3 regions of the Clostridium sp. X genome follow, and region 1 is predicted to be linked to each of the others. Evidence: predicted binding sites of a transcription regulator. Region 1 holds the regulator's gene; each other region holds the start of a gene.
What was found. The regulator LexA, encoded in region 1, represses DNA repair genes until DNA is damaged. The targets are predictions, from matches to a motif close to CNAACANNTGTTNG.
Positions count from the first base shown of each region.

Region 1 (7,752 bases):
AAGGACCTCACGCTTTACTTGGTGCAGAAATGGCTAAAAAATACCACGAATCACCGATAATAGTCAATGCTATTGCCGCTCATCACGGCGATGTTGAATTTGAATCAATCGAGTCTATACTTGTTCAAGCGGCAGATGCTATTTCAGCAGCGAGACCGGGTGCAAGAAGAGAAACTTTAGAAGCGTACATTAAGCGATTAGAAAAACTTGAAGAAATAGCCAACTCTTATGAGGGTGTAGAGAAGTCATACGCTATACAAGCCGGAAGAGAAGTTAGGATTATGGTTAAACCAGAGATTGTTGATGATCTTGGATGTATTCAAATGGCAAGAGATATTGTTAAAACAATAGAAAAAGAATTAGAATATCCAGGTCAAATTAAAATTAATATTATAAGAGAAACTAGATCTATAGAATATGCTAAATAAAATTAGAAATCAAAATCCCTTTATATTTTACAAGATATAAAAGGATTTTTGATTTTTTTGTAGAATATAGTAATAAAACACTATATTTCATAACAAGATAGCAATGAGGAATAACTAGGAGGTTAATTATGGAATTATTGAAGGTTTCAGCAAAATCAAATCCGAATTCTGTAGCAGGGGCATTAGCTGGTGTTATAAGAGAAATAGGCAATGCAGAAATTCAGGCCATAGGTGCAGGTGCCTTAAACCAGGCAGTTAAAGCTATTGCTATCGCTAGAGGATTTGTCGCTCCAAGCGGTATAGATTTAATATGTATTCCTGCATTTACTGATGTACTAATTGAAGGTGAAGAAAGGACAGCTATAAAATTGATCATTCAGCCAAAATAATAATATAATTCTAATATTATAAATATAAAGGGCTTGAATATAGAATCAAGCTCTTTATATTATATATAATTAAATAAAATATGCATAAAATAAAATCAGATAAAATAAATTTATCAATGGAGGTAAAGCAATGATATTATCACAAAAAGCAAAACAGATTACACCTTCTTTAACCTTGGCTATTACTGCTAAAGCAAAGCAAATGTCATCAGAAGGAATAGATATTGTTAGTTTCGGAGCTGGCGAACCTGACTTTGATACACCTAAACATATTCAATCGGCGGCTACTAAAGCAATAGAAAGTGGATTAACAAGATACACTCCAGCGTCAGGAATAAATGAATTGAAACATGCTATCGTTAATAAATTTAAGATGGATAATGATTTAGAATATTTACCAGAGCAAATAATTGTTTCTACAGGTGCAAAACAATGTTTAGCTGATGTTTTTGAAGCTATAATTAATCCTGGGGATGAGGTTTTAATTCCGATGCCTTATTGGGTTAGTTATCCTGAATTAATAAAACTTTCCTATGGTGTTCCTGTAATTGTAGACACTAAAAAAGAAATGAATTTTAAGTATAGTTTAGATTCTTTAGAAAAAGCTGTTAGTTCGAAAACTAAAGCTATCATTATAAACAGTCCTAACAATCCAACTGGTGCTGTTTACGATAAAACCGAGTTGTTAATGATAGCTGAATTTTGTCAAAAACATGATTTGATAATAATATCAGATGAAATATATGAAAAATTAATATATGGTTCTAAACAACATATTAGTATCGCTAGCTTAAGCGAAGATGCATATAAAAGAACAATTGTTATTAATGGAGTTTCTAAATCATATGCAATGACTGGGTGGAGAATAGGATATGCAGCCGGACCAATAGAGGTTATAAAATTAATGTCTAGCATTCAAAGTCATACAACATCTAACCCTACATCTATCTCTCAATATGCAGCATTAGAAGCATTAAGTGGTTCTCAAGATGAATTACACCAAATGATTAAACAATTTGAATCTAGAAGAGATTATATGATTTCTAGAATAGACTCCATAGATTCGTTATCATGTATAAATGCCGAAGGAGCTTTTTATATTATGATGAATGTTTCTGCCTTATTTGGTAAAACTATAGCTGACAAATCACCAACCAATTCCCTGGAATTTTCAGAATTACTACTAGAGATAGAAAAGGTGGCGGTTATTCCGGGTATCGCTTTCGGATTAGATGAATATGTAAGATTATCTTATGCTACCTCTATGGAAAAAATTACTGAAGGCTTAAATAGAATTGAAGGTTTTATATCTAAATTCAAATAGTTTTAGAGTAATATTAAATTTAAAGTTATCTTAAATAAAAATAGTATTGCGATTATTAATAAAATATATTTTAAAGAGGTGAACGATGTGATTAAAAAAGAAGCTATTGTTAAAGCATCAACAGGGCTACATGCACGTCCGGCAACAACTCTAGTAAAAAAGGCTTCTTCCTTTAAGTCTGATATCCAGATGGAATATAAAGATAAAAAAGCAAATGTTAAAAGCTTGATAGGCGTTCTTTCCCTTGGAGTAACTAAGGATTCTACTGTTACTATAATTACTTCCGGCGATGATGAAGCTTTAGCTGCTGAAGAAATGATTAAATTAATCGAATCTCTAGGCTAATAAATAAAGGGCTTAAAAGCCCTTTATTTATTAGCCTAATTTTACTTTATAATATTAATTAAAAAAATTGCAGAAACTATATAAGTATTATAATTAACGAACGAATGACTTATCAACATGATTAATATATGTTATAATATGAATAAATATATTAAAAATATGCATAACATATGTATGGAGGTTTACTATGAAAAAAAATACTTATAATTCACCGCTAAATAGTAGATATTCTTCTAAAGAGATGTCTTATTTATTTTCAGAAGAAATGAAATTTAAAACTTGGCGCAAACTTTGGGTAGCTTTAGCTGAGAGTGAGAAAGAATTAGGATTAGATATATCTGACGAACAGATATATGAATTAAAAACGAACATAGAAAATATAAATTATGAAGATGCAGAAGAAAAAGAAAAAGAAATTAGACATGATGTTATGAGTCATGTATATGCATATGGACTTCAATGTCCTAAGGCTAAAGGTATTATACATTTAGGAGCAACAAGTTGCTACGTAGGCGATAACACAGATTTAATAGTTATGAGAGAGGCTCTTGTTTTAATAAAGAAAAAGATTTTAAATGTAATAAGTAATTTATCTAAGTTTGCAATTAAATACAAGAGTCTCGCTACACTAGGTTTTACTCACTTGCAACCTGCTCAACTTACTACTGTTGGTAAGAGAGCTACACTTTGGATTGAAGATTTATTAATTGATGTAGAAAACTTAGATTTTACAATAAATAACTTAAAGTTAAGAGGGGTTAAAGGAACAACAGGAACTCAAGCTAGTTTTATGAAGTTGTTTAACGATAACGAGGAGTTAGTAAAACAATTAGAAGTTTTAGTAGTAGAAAAGATGGGTTTTGATAAGGCGTACGAAGTCACTGGGCAAACTTATCCAAGGAAAGTTGATTCTATTGTATTAAATACTCTATCAGAAGTTGCTCAAAGCGCCTATAAATTCAGCAATGACTTAAGAATATTGCAAAACATGAAGGAAATGGAAGAGCCTTTTGAAAAGAATCAAGTAGGTTCATCGGCTATGGCTTATAAAAGAAATCCGATGAGATCGGAGAGAATTAGTGCTTTAAGTAGATTTGTAATAGTTAATTCTCTTAATCCTGCTATAACTGCTGGAACTCAATGGTTTGAAAGAACTCTAGATGATTCAGCTAATAAAAGATTATCAGTTTCGGAATGCTTTTTGGCTTTAGATGGGGTTCTGAATTTATATATAAATATAACTGAAAGTATGGTTGTATATGAAAAAGTTATTAGATCCCACGTGGATAGCGAACTTCCTTTTATGGCTACCGAAAATATACTTATGGAAGCCGTAAAAAGAGGAGGGGATAGGCAGGAGTTACACGAAAAAATAAGAATTCTTTCTATGGAAGCAGGTAAAAGAGTGAAAGAAGAGGGTCTTAACAATGATTTAATCGAAAGAATTATCAAAGATGAATCTTTTTACATGAGCGAAGAAGAGATATTATCTATAATAAATCCTGAAAAATTCACTGGCAGAGCTCCAGGTCAAGTTGAAGAATTTATAAAATATAGCATTAATCCTATTCTTGATGAAAATAAAGATATATTAGGTATCGATGTATCTATAAATGTATAAGAATATTTTATAATGTATATTTATCCAACAATTATGTATATATACATAATTGTTGGATTTTAATTTTAAGCAAAAATTAATTTTAAAAATTATTCAACTGTACATTTACAAGTATTATATAATTTTAAAAATAATATTTTTGTATAAAACCGTATTACATAAACATTGTTTCTCAACTGTATGTTAATGCCAAACTTAAACTATTGTAGTATAATACAACTATAGTGCTAAAAAAGATAACACTAGTAAAAAAATAACATTACCAACTTCGCTAAATGTATATTTAGCGAAGTTGGTACACTGAAAAAGGAGGAGACTATGGAATATCAGCTTTCGAATATGTTCAATCCATCTTTACCAGAACATCTAAACGAGTTTTTAACTTATCTCGGAACAATTAAAGGAAAATCACCTAACACAATTTTAGGATATAAATTAGATCTAACTATGTTTTTTAAATTTCTAAAATTGTATAAAGGATTAGTTTCAAAGGATATTAACTTCGACGAAATAATCATAAATGATATAGATAAGTTTTTTATAAGAAAAATAAATTTATCAGACCTATACGCTTTTATATCTTTTGCCGAAAATTACAGAAACAACGGCAATTTTGCTCGTGCCAGAAAAGTTGCTGCATTAAAATCATTCTTTAAATATTTATACGGAAAATCAAAGATATTAGATGAAAACCCCGCTTCTGAACTGGAGTCCCCTAAAACAAATAAAAGAAACCCAGTATACCTTACACTTGACGAAAGCAAATTGCTCCTCTCATCTATAGATGGAGAAAATAAAGAAAGAGATTACTGTATAATAACATTATTTTTAAATTGCGGCTTAAGACTTTCTGAGCTTTGCAGTATAGATATTTCTCGAATAAAAGAAGATACCCTTACTATAATAGGTAAAGGAAATAAAGAACGAACAATATATTTAAATGGCGCATGTTTGAGATCCATAAATTCTTATCTACCTATACGACAACACAAAAACTCTAAGGTAGCAGAAAAAGATAAAGACGCTTTATTTATCAGCAGAAATTATAATAGAATCAATAAAAGAAGTGTTGAGCTATTAGTAAAAAAATACATAGTTAAAGCTGGTCTAGAAAACCAAAAGTTTTCTCCACACAAATTAAGACATACAGCAGCTACTTTAATGTACAAATACGGAAATGTAGATATACGTAGTTTACAAAAAATATTAGGCCACGAAAACATATCTACTACACAAATATACACCCATGTGGATGACGAAACTCTAAGGCATGCAGTTAGTTTAAACCCGCTTAGCGAAGAATAAGTTCTAATAAATAAACGATAAATTTCCATTAATTAATAGTGAATATTAATCAATAGAAAATTATCGTTTTATAAATTGAGCAAAAGCACTATTTAATATTCTTATTTATAACCATTATGCCCGGAAACACTTCACTTATATACTTTCCAGAATTCTCATTTTCTAGAATTTCAGATAATCCATCAATATCATCTATGTATTCTATCTTTATATCTGATTCGTTCAAATCTTTATTTAATTCAGCTAAAGTTTCAATATCTATATCAGAATTACTCTCCCCTTCATCCGCAAAAGTTATATCCTCTTCATCTATAATCTCTTCAATATTAATTGCACGAACATCAAAACCTTGTAATTCTAAACACTTAGCACAATTATTACATTTTTTATTTTCGTTTATATCACATTTAGCACACTCTCCACAGTCGCTGCATGGAATACCTTCTTGAAATATACAAGTTTTTTTCATTTTTTTCCCCTCTTCCATATTTATTCAAACATTATATCAAACTATACCACAATAATCAAGTTTCACAGAACATTAGTTTGATATTGATAAAAATCTATGATATAATTCAAAATATAAGATAAGGAGTGTATAAAATGAATGTGGATAAAAAAGATAAACAAACTGAAATATTTGAGTTTATAAAGAGTCAAATACGCGAAAAAGGATATCCACCTTCCGTTCGCGAAATTTGCAAAGGAGTTGGTCTTAGTTCAACTTCTACTGTACATGGTCATTTAGAACGACTAGAGAAGAAAGGTATGATTAGAAGAGATTCTACAAAACCTAGAACTATAGAAATACTAAAGGATCCTATTATAAACAAAGAAATGATTGACATACCTATTGTAGGAAAAGTAACGGCCGGCGAACCTATTTTAGCTGTTGAAAATATAGAAGACACCTTCCCTATTTCTTTAAATTATATGCCTAGCAATAAAGATCTATTTATTTTAAATGTTTCAGGTGAAAGCATGATCGATGCCGGTATATTCGATGGCGACCTAGCTATAATAGAAAAAACTAATTATGCATCAAACGGTGATATAGTCGTGGCACTAATAGACAACAGTGAAGCAACAATAAAAAGATTTTTCAAAGAAAAAGACTACATACGACTACAACCCGAGAACAAAACTATGACTCCTATATTAGTAAAGAACTGCACAATAGTTGGAAAATTAGTTGGTATTTTTAGAAGATATTAAAAGAATAAATGATTGATTAAACTCAGTCATTTATTCTTTTTTTAATTTATATTTTATTTTAAAATTCTGCTTAAAGCAATCAATATCCCTATCTTTGCATGATCGAAAGTAAGTCCACCTTGCAGATAGGCTATATATGGTTCTCTAATCGGAGCATCGGCCGACAATTCTATTGACGATCCCTGTATAAACGCTCCTGCTGCCATTATTACCTGGTCTGTATATCCAGGCATATCCCAAGGTTCGCAAGCAACAAAAGAATCTATAGGAGATCCAATTTGTATTCCCTTACAAAACTCTATTAATTTATCTTTATCATTAAATTTTATAGCCTGAATTATATCACTTCTTTTATCTGTATAACTAGGCAACACCTCAAAGCCAGCTAACTCCATAATCCTAGAACAAAAGATAGCTCCTTTCAAAGCTTCCATAGTTATATGTGGCGCTAAAAACAAACCCTGATACATAGAACGCATAACTCCAAAAGTAGAACCACACTCACCACCAATTCCCGGAACAGTAAGTCTATAAGCGGATCTTTCCACACATTGTTTAGCTCCAACTATATATCCACCCGTTGGAGTAATCCCTCCACCTATATTCTTTATTAATGATCCTGCTGCTAAATCCGCACCCACATCAGTAGGTTCGATTATATCTATAAATTCTCCATAACAATTATCTACAAAGCAAATTATATTCTCTCTAATACCTTTAACAAAGCTAATTACATTCTTAATATCTTCTATTAATAAAGCTTTTCTCCACCCATATCCTGTAGATCTTTGGATGTGTACTAATTTTATAGTATCATCCTCTTTCAAAACATTCTTAATTTTATTTAAATCCGGTTTTCCTAATTCATTAAGTTCAACTTGTTTATATTTTACTCCAAATTCTTTAAGCGACCCCATACCTTCCTCGGTATCTAATCCAATGATTCCATGAAGAGTATCATAAGGTTTCCCACATATAGAAAGCATAGTATCACCTGGTCTTAAATTTCCAAACAATGCACTTCCAAGTGCATGAGTCCCATTTACAAAATGTGGTCTTACCAGTGCACTCTCACAGTTGAATATTCTAGCATATACCTTATCTAAAGAATCTCTTCCAATGTCT
Region 1 is NZ_CM146912.1:2,584,919-2,592,670, reverse strand. It holds gene rny (ribonuclease Y) at 1-428, shown strand, start outside; gene ACX0KU_RS13100 (stage V sporulation protein S) at 557-817, shown strand; gene ACX0KU_RS13095 (pyridoxal phosphate-dependent aminotransferase) at 948-2,141, shown strand; gene ACX0KU_RS13090 (HPr family phosphocarrier protein) at 2,229-2,486, shown strand; gene purB (adenylosuccinate lyase) at 2,674-4,107, shown strand; gene ACX0KU_RS13080 (tyrosine recombinase XerC) at 4,426-5,412, shown strand; gene ACX0KU_RS13075 (hypothetical protein) at 5,501-5,881, opposite strand; gene lexA (transcriptional repressor LexA) at 6,016-6,627, shown strand; gene ACX0KU_RS13065 (methionine gamma-lyase family protein) at 6,681-7,752, opposite strand, start outside.

Region 2 (7,752 bases), 1.1 Mb from region 1:
CGGTATAGGTAGCAGGATTAGACCTTGGAGTTCTTCCTATTGGATTTTGATCTATATTTATTATTTTATCTATATTTTCAAAACCTAGAATATCATCATGCAGTCCCGGAATATTCTTAGATCTATTAATCTTCTTATTAAGTCCCTTATAAAGTATTTCATTTACTAATGTACTTTTTCCTGAACCTGAAACTCCAGTAACAGAAGTAAGTACTCCTAATGGGAAATCTACACTTACATTTTTAAGGTTATTTTCTTTCGCTCCACAGACCTTTATAACATTTCCATTACCTTTTCTTCTTTCACTAGGAACTTCTATTTTCTTTTTACCCGTTAAATATTCACCTGTTATTGAAACAGCACATTCTTTTACAGCAGATATATCACCAGCAACCACAATATTTCCACCATGTTCACCAGCTCCTGGACCAATATCAACAATAAAGTCAGCTGCTCTAATTGTATCTTCATCGTGTTCAACTACAACTAAAGTATTTCCTAGTTCTTTAAGATGTTTTAAAGTTCCAATTAGTCTATCATTATCTCTTTGATGTAATCCTATGCTGGGCTCATCGAGAATATATAAAACTCCAACAAGTCCAGATCCAATTTGACTTGCCAGTCTTATTCTCTGAGATTCTCCCCCTGATAGTGTACCCGCTTTTCTAGTTAGATTTAAATAGTCTAACCCTACATCTACTAAGAATTTTAACCTACTTTTTATTTCATTTATAATTTGATTAGAGATGATAGCATTTTTCTCTGATAACTCTAAATTATCTATAAAAGCTAATTCATCCTTAATAGCCATACTCGTAAACTCAAATATATTTTTCCCACCCACAGTTACTGATAAAATCTCTGGTCTTAATCTTGCGCCATTACATTTAGGACAAGGAGTGTCACTCATGTACTGCTCTATTTGTCCTTTTATATAATCTGAATTTGTTTCCATATATCTTCTTCTAAGATTATTAATTAATCCTTCGTACCTGTGGCTATATAATCCTTGCTTATCTTCCTTAACGTATTCTACAGTTATCTTATCTCCCTGGAGTCCGTATAAAATATAATCTAAAATATCTCTTGGAAGTTCTTCTACTGGAGTATTTAAATCAAATTTATACTCTTTTGATAAAGCCTTTAATATACTAAAAGTCCATGACTCTTCTTTTAGCGCTCCATCTCCTAAAGTCATTATAGCCCCCTCTAAGATACTCTTACTCTTATCAGGTATTACTAAGTCTTCATCTATTTCCATTAAGCTTCCTATTCCATCACATTTATCACATTTTCCAAAAGGAGCATTAAATGAAAAAGATCTAGGGGCAAGTTCATCTATACCTATACCACAGTCAGGACACGCAAATTTTTCACTAAATAAAATTTCTTCTCCATCAATTATATCTACTATTACTAACCCTTCTGCTATCTTTAAGGCTGTTTCAAGAGAGTCTGTAAGTCTAGTTGAAATTCCTTCTTTTACAACTAATCTGTCTACTACTGCTTCAATATTATGTTTTTTATTCTTATCAAGATTTACCTCTTCTTCTTGTAGGTCTAAAATCTCCCCATCAATTCTTGCTCTTACAAACCCATTTTTCTTTATATTTTCTAAAACCTTTGTATGCTGCCCTTTTCTTCCCTTAATTATAGGAGCTAAAATTTGTATCTTTGTTCTCTCTGGAATCTCTAATATCTTATCCACCATCATATCTATGGTTTGCTGAGTAATTTCCTTTCCGCATTTAGGGCAATGGGGTATACCTATCTTAGCATATAATAATCTTAAGTAATCATATATCTCTGTAACAGTTCCAACAGTTGAACGTGGATTCTTACTGGTTGTCTTCTGATCTATAGATATAGCTGGAGATAGCCCTTCTATATATTCAACATCTGGCTTATCCATTTGACCTAGGAACTGCCTTGCATATGAGGATAAGGATTCTACATATCTTCTTTGCCCTTCTGCATATAGAGTATCAAAAGCTAGTGATGATTTTCCTGACCCTGAAAGGCCAGTGAATACCACTAGTTTATCTCTAGGAATTTCTAAGTCTACATTTTTTAAGTTATGAACCTTAGCACCCTTTATGAATATTTTATCCTTCATGTTTACTCCCTTCTTTATTAACCAGTAGCTAATTTACATTAGTTTTTCTTTTAGCTTATTTATCTCATCACGTAGCTGTGCTGCTCTTTCAAATTGTAATTCCTTAGCTGCTTGCTTCATTTCCTTTTCTTGTTTAGCTATAAGCTTTTCAATATCCTTCTTAGAAAGCTTTTCTGTTTGTGAATCAGCACTATAAATACCTGATTCTTCTGTAACCTTAGTTTGCAGTACAGCTCTAACATCTTTTAATACCGTTGTTGGAGTTATTCCATTCTTTTCGTTATACTCCATCTGAATTGCTCTTCTTCTATTAGTTTCACTAATAGCGCTGTTCATAGCTTTAGTAATTCTATCTGCATACATTATAACCTTACTCTCTGAATTTCTTGCAGCTCTTCCTATAGTTTGTATAAGAGAAGTTTCTGATCTTAAAAACCCTTCCTTATCTGCATCTAGAATTGCCACTAAAGCTACTTCTGGAATATCTAGTCCTTCTCTTAAAAGATTAATTCCTACAAGAACATCAAATTCACCTTGTCTAAGATCTCTTATTATCTCCATTCTTTTCATAGTATCAATACTTGAATGAAGATACTCTGTTTTAATTCCCATCTCTTTTAGATAATCTGTTAAATCCTCTGACATTTTCTTTGTAAGGGTAGTAACTAAAATTCTAAATCCTTTATCAATAGTCTCCCTAATACTTCCATATAAATCATCTATTTGACCCTTTATAGGTTTCACTATTATTTCCGGATCTAATAGACCAGTAGGTCTTATAATTTGTTCTGCAACATTTGTTGAGTGATCAAGCTCATACTGTGCAGGAGTAGCACTTACAAACAGAGTTTGATTCATCTTTCCCTCAAATTCATCAAATTTTAATGGTCTATTGTCAAAAGCACAAGGAAGTCTAAATCCATACCCTACTAAATTCTCTTTCCTTGATCTATCTCCACCATACATTGCCTTAACTTGCGGCAAAGTAACATGGCTTTCATCAATAAACAACAAAAAATCGCCCGGGAAATAATCTATTAATGTCTGTGGTGGCGTTCCTGCAGCTCTGCCGTCTAAAACTCTCGAATAATTTTCAATCCCACTACAATATCCGATTTCTCTCATCATCTCTATGTCAAAATTCGTTCTCTGTTTTATTCTCTGAGCCTCTAAAAGCTTTTCTTCAGATACAAACTCTTTAACTGTATTTTCTAATTCTTCTTCAATCTTCTTTATAGCAATTTCTAATCTATCTTTTGAGGTAGCAAAGTGAGATGCTGGAAATATAGATACATGATTTCTGGTACTCAAAATATTTCCCGTTAAAACATCAAATTCTCTTATCTTATCTATTTCATCTCCAAAAAATTCAACTCTTATACCACTACTTGATGAAGATGCTGGGAAAATATCTAATGTATCTCCTCTGGCTCTAAAGGTACCTCTCACAAAATTCATTTCATTTCTTTCATATTGTATATCAACAAGTTGTCGCATTACCTCATCTCTATCCTTCTGCATGCCTTCTCTAAGAGATACAGTAAGCTTCTTGTACTCCTCTGGATTACCTAGACCATAAATACAAGAAACAGAAGCTACTACTATCACATCTTTTCTCTCAAGTAGTGCTGATGTAGCCGAATGTCTTAATTTATCAATTTCATCATTTATAGCAGCATCTTTTTCGATAAAAGTATCAGTATGTGGTAAATAGGCTTCTGGTTGGTAGTAGTCATAATATGAAACAAAGTATTCTACAGCATTTTCTGGAAAAAACTCACGAAACTCCGAAGTTAACTGTGCTGCTAAGGTCTTATTATGAGCTAATATTAATGTAGGTTTTTGAACTCTCTCAATAATATTGGCCATAGTAAAAGTCTTACCTGATCCCGTTACCCCTAATAATGTTTGAAACTTCTCATTGTTATTAATTCCTCTAACTATGCTATCTATAGCCGATGGTTGATCCCCTGTTGGCTTGAATTTTGAATGTATTTTAAAATCTCCCATGTTCTCATCTCCCATGAACGTTAGTTCGATTACATCAATTTTATACTTTTAATATTTTTATGTCAATGCAAAATTAAATGAAAAAACACCAAGATTTTTAAGTCTTAGTGCTCTATAATTTATTTATTTTTTCTCTAATAGAATATATATCCGAAAACTCTATTTGGATCTTTTGTATAGTATTGCTACGATTTTCAAATGATATTCTTTCATTTTCTTTATTATCTTGTGGCAATAAGGTTGTAGGTAGCTCTACTATAAATTCTGTACCTTTACCTGGTTCACTAGCTACAGTTATACTTCCTTTTTGCGCCTCCACTAAAGCTTTTACAATAGATAGTCCCAGGCCACTTCCTTCTTGATTTCTACTTAAAGATGTATCAATCTGTCTAAATCTATCAAATATAATAGAAAGCTTATCTTCTGGAATACCAATTCCAGTGTCTCTTACCGAAAAAACAACCTTATCTTCTTTGTCATAAACATTTATATAAATAAATCCACCTCCATCGGTAAATTTAAGTGAATTTGATATTAGATTAAGTAGTATTCTTTCAATCATGTAAGGATCACAAGATATTTCTTTCTCCTCAACATCAGTATCAAATATAATGGTTACATTTTTTTGATCTGCGAATTTAACAACTGAAAGACTGACATTTTCTATAATGCTCACTATATTTAGATTGTAAAGATTCATTTTTAAATTTCCTGAATCATATCGTGTAACATCTATCATATTATCTACTAGTCTCATGAGTCGATAGCAATTTTGTTTTATTCCCGCTATATTCTTTATAGTTTTGTTTTTAAATTCAGCATCCTCTAAAGTATCTTTAAAACTTTCAATTAACTGAGTACTAGAGTATATTACATTAATAGGAGTTTTAAATTCATGAGATAAGTTACTAAAAAATTGACTTTTCATTTTATCATATTGCTCTATGCTGTCTGCCATAAGATCGAAGGCTTCTGCTGTTGATTCTATTTCATCAGAACCAGTAATATTAGTCCTAACAGAATAGTTTCCTTCCTTTAGCTCATCTGCTTTACTTTTTAGCACAAGTAATGGCTCTACTATTTTTTCCCAAATTTATATGACACTAATATCGATAGTGCTAGTACAACTATGAAACAAACTATAGACTGTATAGCTACTCTATATGTGTCCTTTAATACTAGACTTCTTACTGAACTTATATAGCATACCCATCCAAGTTCTTTCATTGGGTATCCAACTCCCATTCTATAAACTCCATCTAAGCTCGATTTATATTTGGCTAGTTTAGAAATCTTCCCTTGAAAAGCTTCCTCTAAGAGAGCCTCACTAGGCATTTTTCTTTCTTCAAAAGTTAATTTACTTCTAGTATTATCATATACAATATTTCCATTACTATCTACTAATCTTAATATATCTCCTGCGTTCAACTTAACATTAGGTATATATGATACTAGTCTATTGGTATCAAGGGAAGCTACTAATACTCCTATTAGCTTTCCATCTTTTCTAACTGCTCTTGCTACAGGAACTACACTAGTCCCATCAATGTAGCTTTTTGTTAAATCAGCAAACACCTTTTCTTCCCCTGCTAGTATTTTCTTAAAATATTCTCTTTCAGCTATAGATTGACCAATCATATATTTTAAAGTACTTGCAGTTGCTGTTCCCTGAGGGTTAACCCATGATAATCTATGTAAAGCCGTCTCCTCAGTATTAATTACACTCTCTAAATAGGACTGTATTTTTTTCGTATTATTCGGTTCTGTAAGTATTTCTTTACTTATAATGAGCTCTTGTACCCATAATTCTTCTATATAATTAAAATAGGAAGTAGATATAGCTTGAGCAAGTTCCACATTCGCTTGTAATTTTTGATCTGTATTTCGTTTAAAATTGTAATATATATTAATAGTCTGTACTATGATTACTGGAATTAATGTTATACATATTAACATCATTAATTTTACTCCTATAGTTAAATTCTTCATAAAACATCCCCTTAATTTTTTTAACTCTTTAAAATTTAGATTCTTTTCTATATTATAATACATTATATCATCTTTTCTTTCTATGGTAATAATACAATAAATAACAAGAAGTCCTATAATTTAAAAAAATTATAGGACTTCTTGTTATTTTAAATGAATTATACTACTGTTATATTTTTCACTTAAAGCTTCAGTCAATACTATTTTTTTACCTGACGGACTCCAACTAGTTCCTGCATTAACTACATTAACTGCAATTTGAGTAGATTTACCCGTTACCATATCGTATACATATATTCCGGTGCTTGTGCTACCATTAGATACCAATTTAAGGCTATAGGCAATTTTACTCTGGTCAGGTGACCATGAAGCCCCTGTAACTTCTGTTCCCTCGGCAATGGTTTTTATAGTATTGCCCTCAGCATCACAAAGTATTATGGATCTTTTTGAGTCTAATCCTTGAAAAACTATCATCTGTTTTCTATCTGGTGAAGGAGTAATGCCATCAACATTTTTTATATTTATTTTTTTCTTTTCTTTTGTTGATAAATTAAGCATAAACAGTTCTGGTGAAGAAGTATTTGTTGTCACATAGAGAATTTTATCCTGCATTTTCTCTACAAGAAAAAATGATTCTCCTTTTAATATTATCACAATTTTACATGATAATATAATTCATTTACTTATACGAATTATAGATTTTCAACGAACTTTTGTATTGACAAACTCGTATTACAGCTGTAGTATCATTTCGTATTACAATTGTAGTACAGAAAGGATTTGAAATTATATGAACAACATATCTGATTCTGAATGGAAGGTAATGAAAGTAGTTTGGAATAAATCTCCTATACTTGGTAGTGAAATAGTTGAAAAGCTAGAAAGTGATACATGTTGGAATCCAAAGACCATTCATACCTTAATTAGAAGATTAGTTACAAAAGGTGCAATTACCGCTAAAAAAGAAAAAACTTATTATTCTTATTATGCTGCTGTATCAGAGGATGAATGCGTAAGAAAAGAAACTAAAACCTTTCTTGAGAAATGCTTTAACGGCTCCTTTAATATGCTTATGTCTAATTTTATCAAGGATGAAAAGCTATCTGAAGAAGATATTGAAGAACTTCAAGAATTGTTAAATTCTAAGAAAAGTAGGTAATTTATTATGAATAATTTACTCTTTATATTTAAGGAAGTTGTTTATCTTGGAATTACTGCAAGTATACTAACACTAATGATACTTCTTATTAAAAAAATCTTCAGTAAAGCCCTAAGTCCAAAATGGCATTATTATATTTGGATTTTACTACTAATAAGACTTCTCATACCTTTTTCCCCTGAAAGTTCTATGAGCATATATAGTTTAGTATATACAGCCGCTGAAAAAGTAAATTTGCCTATTAATGAAATTAGTATTTCATTTCAAGGTAATTCGTTAAATGAACCTTCTAGTGATACACTATCACCTTTACCTAATGTCCCTGAAGATGGTGATAATAATATTAATACTAAACCTTCTAAAGTCCTAATAACTAATACTAATTCATCTTTAGAAGTTAACAGCGTTTCAAAGTATGATTCTATAATAACAATACTAGCTTTTATTTGGATGATTGGAGTTATTTTGCTTAGTCTTT
Region 2 is NZ_CM146912.1:1,461,821-1,469,572, reverse strand. It holds gene uvrA (excinuclease ABC subunit UvrA) at 1-2,116, opposite strand, end outside; gene uvrB (excinuclease ABC subunit UvrB) at 2,150-4,126, opposite strand; gene ACX0KU_RS07525 (HAMP domain-containing sensor histidine kinase) at 4,239-5,189, opposite strand; gene ACX0KU_RS07520 (cache domain-containing protein) at 5,204-6,115, opposite strand; gene ACX0KU_RS07515 (TolB family protein) at 6,260-6,769, opposite strand; gene ACX0KU_RS07510 (BlaI/MecI/CopY family transcriptional regulator) at 6,906-7,274, shown strand; gene ACX0KU_RS07505 (M56 family metallopeptidase) at 7,281-7,752, shown strand, end outside.
Region 2: uvrB (excinuclease ABC subunit UvrB) is a predicted target of LexA. The motif match lies at 4,141-4,154, and genes of this name have one in related genera.

Region 3 (7,752 bases), 480 kb from region 1:
ACCGTATCTACAGGGACATCTTTTCCTAAATCTATAACATCATATCCATAATTTTCAAGAATAACTTTAACAATATTCTTACCTATATCATGTATATCTCCCTCTACAGTAGCTAGAACTATCCTTCCTTTTGATACTCCTTTTTCTCCAGCTAATATCATTTTTTCTTTAATAACCGTAAATGCATTTTTTACAGTTTCAGCTGATTGTATAAGCTGTGGTAAAAATATTTCTCCCTTTTCATATTTTTCTCCTACCACATCTAATGCAGGAATCAAATACTCATCTACTATAGTTAAGCTATCTTTTTCTTCTAAAAGCTCTTTTGTCTTTGAAGCTGATTCTTCTTTTAATCCTCTAATTATTATCTCTTTTAAATCCCTGTTATTATTAACAGTATTTACAGCTTTTCCTTTTTCTGTAACAGAATATTTATCTATATAGGATTTAGATTCCTTATCTATATTAGCTAAAACTTTAAAACTTCTTATTACAGCCATTATAGATTCATTATTTGGATTTAATATAGGTGCATCTAATCCTTCTGCTAAAGCCATAGCAAGGAAGGTTTGATTTAAAATTTCCCTTTGTGGGAGTCCAAAGGATACATTACTTACTCCAAGTAGAGTTTTAACTCCAAATTTTTCTTTAACAATCCTTACTGCTTTTATTGTCTCCATTACTTCTTCTTGTTGAGCTGACGCTGTAAGCACTAAGCAATCAATTAAGATATCTTCCTTTTTTATACCGTATTTTTCAGCTGTTTGGATAATCTTTTCAGCAATAGCAACTCTCTCTTCTGCTTTTGATGGTATTCCATTCTCATCTAAAGTAAGACCTACTACACATGCTCCATACTTCTTAGCAATAGGAAATACCTCTCTCATTACTTCATCTTTTCCATTAACTGAATTTATAATCGGTTTTCCATTATAAATTCTTGCTGCCGCTTCAATTACTTCTGCACTAGAACTGTCTATTTGAAGAGGTAAATTTATAATTGACTGAAGTTCTTTTATAACTTTTACCATCATTTCTTTTTCATTTATCTCAGGAAGTCCTACATTAACATCAAGAATATCCGATCCAGCTTCCATTTGATTTATGGCTTCAGTTAATATGTAATCTATATTATTAGTTTTTAAGGCTTCCTTGAATAGCTTCTTCCCTGTTGGATTTATTCTCTCCCCTATAACTTTTACCCCATTACCTAATACAACTGTTTTTGATGCTGAACATATAGACGTAACTTTTTTAGTTTTTATTTCTACTGGCTCTACGTCCTTCAGTGTATCTATTAAGCTCTTAATATAGCTTTCATCAGTACCACAGCATCCGCCTAAAATCCTAACTCCATTAATTGCCATATGCTTTACATGCTGAGCATATTCTGTCGGTGTTACATCATATATAGTTTTATCCTCTTCCATTCTAGGAAGTCCTGCATTGGCTTGAACCATAACAGGAGTTGATGAATATTCTAGAATTTTTTCTACAATTGGGATTAATTCCTTTGGCCCCAATGAACAGTTTACTCCAAGTGCATCCACACCTAAACCTTCTAAAAGAGTCACCATAGTTAGTGGATCAGTTCCAGTAAAAGTTCTTCCATCCTCTCCAAAGGTCATAGTACAAAACACTGGTAAATCACTATTTTCTTTTACTGCTAAAACAGCTGCCTTTGCTTCGTATAAATCCGATATAGTTTCAATTAGTATTAAATCACAACCTGCCCTAGCTCCTGCTATAACTTGCCTCTTAAAAATTTCATATGCTCTTTCAAATTTTAGTGTTCCACTTGGCTCAAGTAACTGTCCAATAGGACCTATATCTAAAGCTACGTATTTATCACCCTTAGCTGCTCTTGCAATTTCTACAGCTTTAGTAATAACCTCTTCTACAGAATATCCTGTCTCCTTAAGCTTTAACTCGTTAGCTCCAAAGGTATTTGTAGTTATAATATTTGCTCCTGCCTCAATATACTTTTCATGTATACTTTTTATTATTTCCGAATGTAAAATATTGTATGTTTCTGGAATTTCTCCAGTAATGAGCCCCATTTTCTGAAGCATAGTTCCCATAGCCCCATCAAAATACACAAAACTTTCTGCTATTAGATCTTTAATTCCCACAGTGATTGCCCCCTTTTCTATACATACATTGACTATAACTACTACATTGTTTACAACCTGGATGCTGTCTTACAATACTTCTGTCCTGAAACCCTATTATTGCCGTTACTGACTTTCTCGGTATTAGGATATTACTTTCTGTAACAGTAAGTCCTATCTTTTTTTCAGCATCTATTGCTTTTAATATTTTAGGTTGAATATCTATTTCTAAATCACCATATCCTGGGCTATATCTGTAGGTAATACCTAATACTTTTTCTTCTGCCTCATTCTTTATTAAGTTTTGAACTTCATCACAAACCCATTCTACAGCAGTTGTAGCACAAGCATCCAAAATAAGTGCTTTAGTTAAGTTTACTTTTTCATAATATCTAATCTTAGTATCTACTAAATTACCAAGAGTTACGCCTAGAATAGCACACATTGAAGAATCTTTTAGATGTTCTTTTATATCCTTACCACGAAAAATTATATTGCTATCAATAACATTAATCTTATCTTCTTCTTTTTGTATGTGAAATATCTTATAAGAATATCTATAATTTATATAGCTTTTTATTTCTTCAATGCACTCATCAACTAATAAATCTAAATTTTCTTCTATTATTTCTGATCTATGCCCCAAATATCTTAAAACTTCAGTTTTATTAATGTACACCTATTCTCACCCACTCTCTGGTAATTAGTTTGAATTTCCATTCTAGATAACACTGTTATTGATATCTAATGCATTTACAATAGAAGATATATTATACACTATCTTTTTCGCTACCTCTGGATTATTCATAGTATAGATATGAATACCTGATACTCCTGAAGATAGTAGATCTACAATCTGCTCTGTTGCATAAGCTATCCCAGCATCTTTTAATGCCTCTGGTTTATCTATATACTTCTCAATTATTTTAGAGAATTTTTCTGGTATATTAGCTCCACAAAGACTAGCTATTCTTTTAACCTGTCTGCTATTTATAACTGGCATTACCCCTACCTCAATCGGAGTAGCAATTCCCATTAAATCTGTTTTTTCTTTGAAGTTATAAAAATAATTGTTATCGAAAAATAACTGTGTTATAAGAAAATCTGTTCCATTATCTACTTTATTTTTAAGATTGAATAAGTCACTTTTAATATCACTTGCTTCTATATGTCCTTCTGGGTAACAAGTACCACCTACACAAAAATAATTATCCTGTTTTATGTGCTTAACTAAATCTACCGCGTGATTAAACTGAAGTGGTTCAGGAAACTTAAAATCTGGGTCTTGTGGAAAATCTCCTCTTAATGCAAGAACATTTTCTATATTACTTTCTTTTAGCTGCTTTAGTATATAATCTACTTCATCTTTAGTTGATGAAATACAAGTTAAGTGTGCTAGTGCCTCAATATCATATTTATTCTTTATTATTGATGCTATTTCTACTGTTTTGTTTCTGCTTGCACTGCTTCCCCCCGCACCATAAGTTACACTTATATAATCTGGTCTAAGCGGTGCTAATGCATCAATAGTTTTATAAATACTTTCAATTGAAGAATCCTTTTGTGGCGGAAATATCTCAAAGGAAATTACCGGTTTCTTACTTGTAAACAAATCTTTTATTAACATTAAATAGCCCCCTATAAATTAATTTGCCCCTTTTTAAAAACAAAAAAGCTACTTTTCTATAAGAAAAGCAGCTTAAATTTCTATAAATATATATATCAAATCTACGCTCACTCTCTTATCTCTCAAAATCAATGATTTTGCAGGATTTGACACCGTTGTATTAAAAATACCGGTTGTCGGGTTTCAAAGGGCCAGTCCCTCCACCTCTCGTGATAAGAAAATTATTCTATTAAATTTAACTATGATTCATTTTAATACTTTTGTTTTATCATGTCAATATATAAATAAATAATATTCCTTTATTTTAATACTAAAAGTTATAAAATCCTAGATATTTGTAATAATATATTTACACACGAACATTTGTTTGCTATAATTTTGTTATTATTAGTAGAGGAGCGCTATTATGGATATACAGGAAAAATTAAAAATACTATCTGATGCAGCTAAATATGATGTTTCTTGCTCTTCTAGTGGAAGCAAAAGAAAAAATTCAAAGGGCGGCCTAGGCAATGCCAGTGAAAGTGGAATATGCCATAGCTTTACTTCCGATGGAAGATGTATTTCTCTTCTTAAAATCTTACTTACAAATTACTGCTGCTTTGATTGTGCGTATTGCATAAATAGATTTTCAAATGATGTACCTAGAGCAGCTTTTACTCCCGAAGAAATAGTAGATTTAACCGTAAATTTTTACAAAAGAAATTACATAGAGGGTTTATTTTTAAGTTCTGGAGTATTCAAAAGTCCAAATTATACTATGGAGCTTATGATTGAAGTGGTATCTAACCTTCGTAACATTCATAACTTTAATGGATACATACATATGAAAGCTATACCTGGCTGTGATCCACTACTTATAAAAAGAGCAGGAGAGCTAGTAGACAGAATGAGTGTTAATATTGAATTACCCTCTTCATCTAGCTTAAAGCTTCTAGCTCCTCAAAAGACTAAAGAAACTATATTGAAACCTATGTCATTTATAAGTTCCCAAATATCAGAGACAAAGTACTCCTCAAAGTATTTAAAAAGTACTCCCTCTTTTGTACCAGGAGGTCAAAGTAGTCAACTAATAATTGGAGCAACCCCTGAAAATGACTTCCATATATTAAAGCTATCAGAAAATCTCTACAAAAGTTATGGATTAAAAAGAGTTTATTATTCTGCTTACGTTCCAATATCAAATAATCCAAAACTGCCAGCTTTAAATAGTCCCCCTCTTCTAAGAGAACATAGACTGTATCAAGCTGATTGGCTTCTTAGATTTTATGGGTTTTCTGCTAAAGAGCTCTTAAATGAAAATAATCCTAACTTTGACATACATCTAGACCCCAAAACTGACTGGGCACTAAAAAATATTGAAAAGTTCCCTATAGAAATAAATAAAGCCTATACAAGTGATCTAATGAGAATACCTGGTATAGGGGTTAGGTCTGTACGTAAAATTGCCTCTGCAAGGAGAGTTCATTCTTTAGACTTTCCAGACTTAAAAAAATTAGGAGTGGTTTTAAAAAGGGCTCAGTATTTTATAACCTGCAAAGGAAAGTACTATGGTGATGTAAGATTTAGAGAAGACTTTATTAGGGAGCGTCTTGTTAATAACCCAAGCAACAGCTTGTACAGTAGCAATTCTTTAAATAATTACGAACAGCTATCCTTTCTAACTTCTACTCCAGCTATTTATAGACCTGATGATTCCTTAAGCCGAATACATGGAGAATTTTGATATGCTATTTTTAATAATATATATGTTTTTTAAGTTTAAAACACAATAAATTAGAAACTAGAGGTGATATTTTGCTTTGTTATATATATGACGGTAGCTTTGAGGGTCTTCTTACTTCTGTCTATGAAGCCTATTATAGTAGTAAAAAACCTGAGAAAATCTTAAAAGAGGCTGAATTTATTCCCGACTTATTAACTAATCCTATATATATTGAAACTAATAAAATCAAAGCGTCTAAAGTGTATGAGGCTATAAAAATAAAGATTTCACCTATTTCATTAAAGTACATATTTTATGTATATCTTTCTGAAATTAATGGTTGTAGTAATTTGATTTATACTTATATAAGACTTGGTTTTAAACTTGGTAATAAGTTAGATTTATATGTACAGGATACTAGAGTTTTGGAGATTCATAAAGCAGTTAAGAAAGTTACCTTTGAAATTCATAGGTTACTGGGACTTGTACGATTTAAAAGTATAGAGAATAAATTTTTGTACTCTCCTATAGAACCTGATCATAATATAATAGCTTTAATTACTCCACACTTTGCAGAGAGATTAGCCAATGAAAACTTTATAATTCATGATGTTAAGAGAGGAATAGCTGCCATATATAATAAAAATGAGTGGTCAATTACGTCTCTCTCTAAAGAACAAAGTCTTAAATTACTATTGGAAAATGAAGATGGTATCTATGAAATGCTATGGAAAGAGTACTTTAAAAGTACCACTATAGAAAATAGACTTAATCCTAAACTTCAAAAGATGCATATGCCGAAAAGATATTGGAAGTTCCTTACGGAACTTTCCTAATCCCTATTTTAATTTATTTATCATGCTTGCTAAATATCCTGCTCCAAAGCCGTTGTCTATATTAACAACGCTAGTCCCACTCGAACAACTGTTTAGCATGGATAAAAGTGCTGAAAGTCCACCAAAATTAGCTCCGTACCCTACACTGGTTGGCACTGCAATAACTGGTTTATCAACAAGTCCTCCTATAACACTAGCAAGTGCTCCCTCCATACCTGCTACTGCAACTACAACTTTAGCCCCTCTAATTATATCTAACTTACTAAATAATCTATGTATTCCTGCTACCCCTACGTCATTAATTCTCTCAACTTTATTTCCAAATATCTCAGCTGTAATTGCAGCTTCTTCTGATACCGACAGATCCGATGTACCTGCTGTAACTACAGCAATATATGTATCAGTTTCTATAATATCCTTCTTTTTTACTGTAATAGTTTTTGCAAGTTCATTATACTCTGCTTCCTTACATATTTCCTTTACTGCCTTGAACATTTCTTTTGTAGCCTTAGTCCCTAAAATATTGTTGTCCTTTGTATTCATAAACTCTATGATACCTTTAACCTGTTCAACTGTTTTTCCTGCACAGTATATGACCTCAGGATATCCTACTCTTAGTTCTCTATGATTATCAATCTTTGCATACCCTAATTCCTTATACGGTAAGTCTTCAAGTTTTTCTGTGGCAACATCAATTGATATACTTCCATTTTTTACTCCTTCTAAAAGTGTTCTCATATCCTCTGAGTTCATCCTAATTCCCCTTTTCTTCTATTCCAACATTAAGGCTTCCTGTTTTATACCCTTGCATATCTAAAGATACATAGTTAAATCCAAACTCCTTAAGCTTTGTAGAAATTTCGTTTAATAAATTTTCATCAAATAATCTGTTTATAGCTTCTCTTGGAACCTCAATTCTAGCTAAATCTCCGTGAGATCTTACACGAACTGCAATAAACCCTTTATCCATTAAGTATCTTTCTGATTTCTCTATTTTCTCAAACTCTTCTACTTTAAGTTCAGTTCCATATGGAATTCTCGAAAGAATACAAGCATAAGGTGGCTTATTCCAAGTTGGTAAATTAAGTTCTTTTGAAAGTTCTCTTATTTCTTTTTTACTTAGTCCATTTTCAAGAAGTGGACTTTTAATATCAAGCTCCTTTAAAGCTCTTAGTCCTGGTCTGTAATCATTTATATCATCAGCATTTGTTCCATCTAATACATATTTATAACCATTTTTTACTGCAAATTCTTTTACCATTGTAAACACTGCTGTTTTACACAGATAACACCTATCTTTTGGATTAAACTTAATTTCATCTATTATAGTAGGCACTTCTAAAAATTCATGTCTTATTTTTATTTCCTTTACTAGCTCTTTTGCTTCTTCTATTTCCCACTTAGGAATATAGGGAGAATTTATTGTAAGTGCTACTGCCTTATCCCCTAAAGCCTCTTTTGCCACTTTAAGAA
Region 3 is NZ_CM146912.1:3,066,068-3,073,819, forward strand. It holds gene ACX0KU_RS15450 (homocysteine S-methyltransferase family protein) at 1-2,132, opposite strand, end outside; gene ACX0KU_RS15455 (methionine synthase) at 2,122-2,790, opposite strand; gene metF (methylenetetrahydrofolate reductase [NAD(P)H]) at 2,833-3,738, opposite strand; SAM riboswitch class I at 3,851-3,957, opposite strand; gene ACX0KU_RS15465 (putative DNA modification/repair radical SAM protein) at 4,145-5,464, shown strand; gene ACX0KU_RS15470 (TIGR03915 family putative DNA repair protein) at 5,536-6,279, shown strand; gene larB (nickel pincer cofactor biosynthesis protein LarB) at 6,283-7,032, opposite strand; gene larE (ATP-dependent sacrificial sulfur transferase LarE) at 7,034-7,752, opposite strand, start outside.
Region 3: ACX0KU_RS15465 (putative DNA modification/repair radical SAM protein) is a predicted target of LexA. The motif match lies at 4,095-4,108, and genes of this name have one in related genera.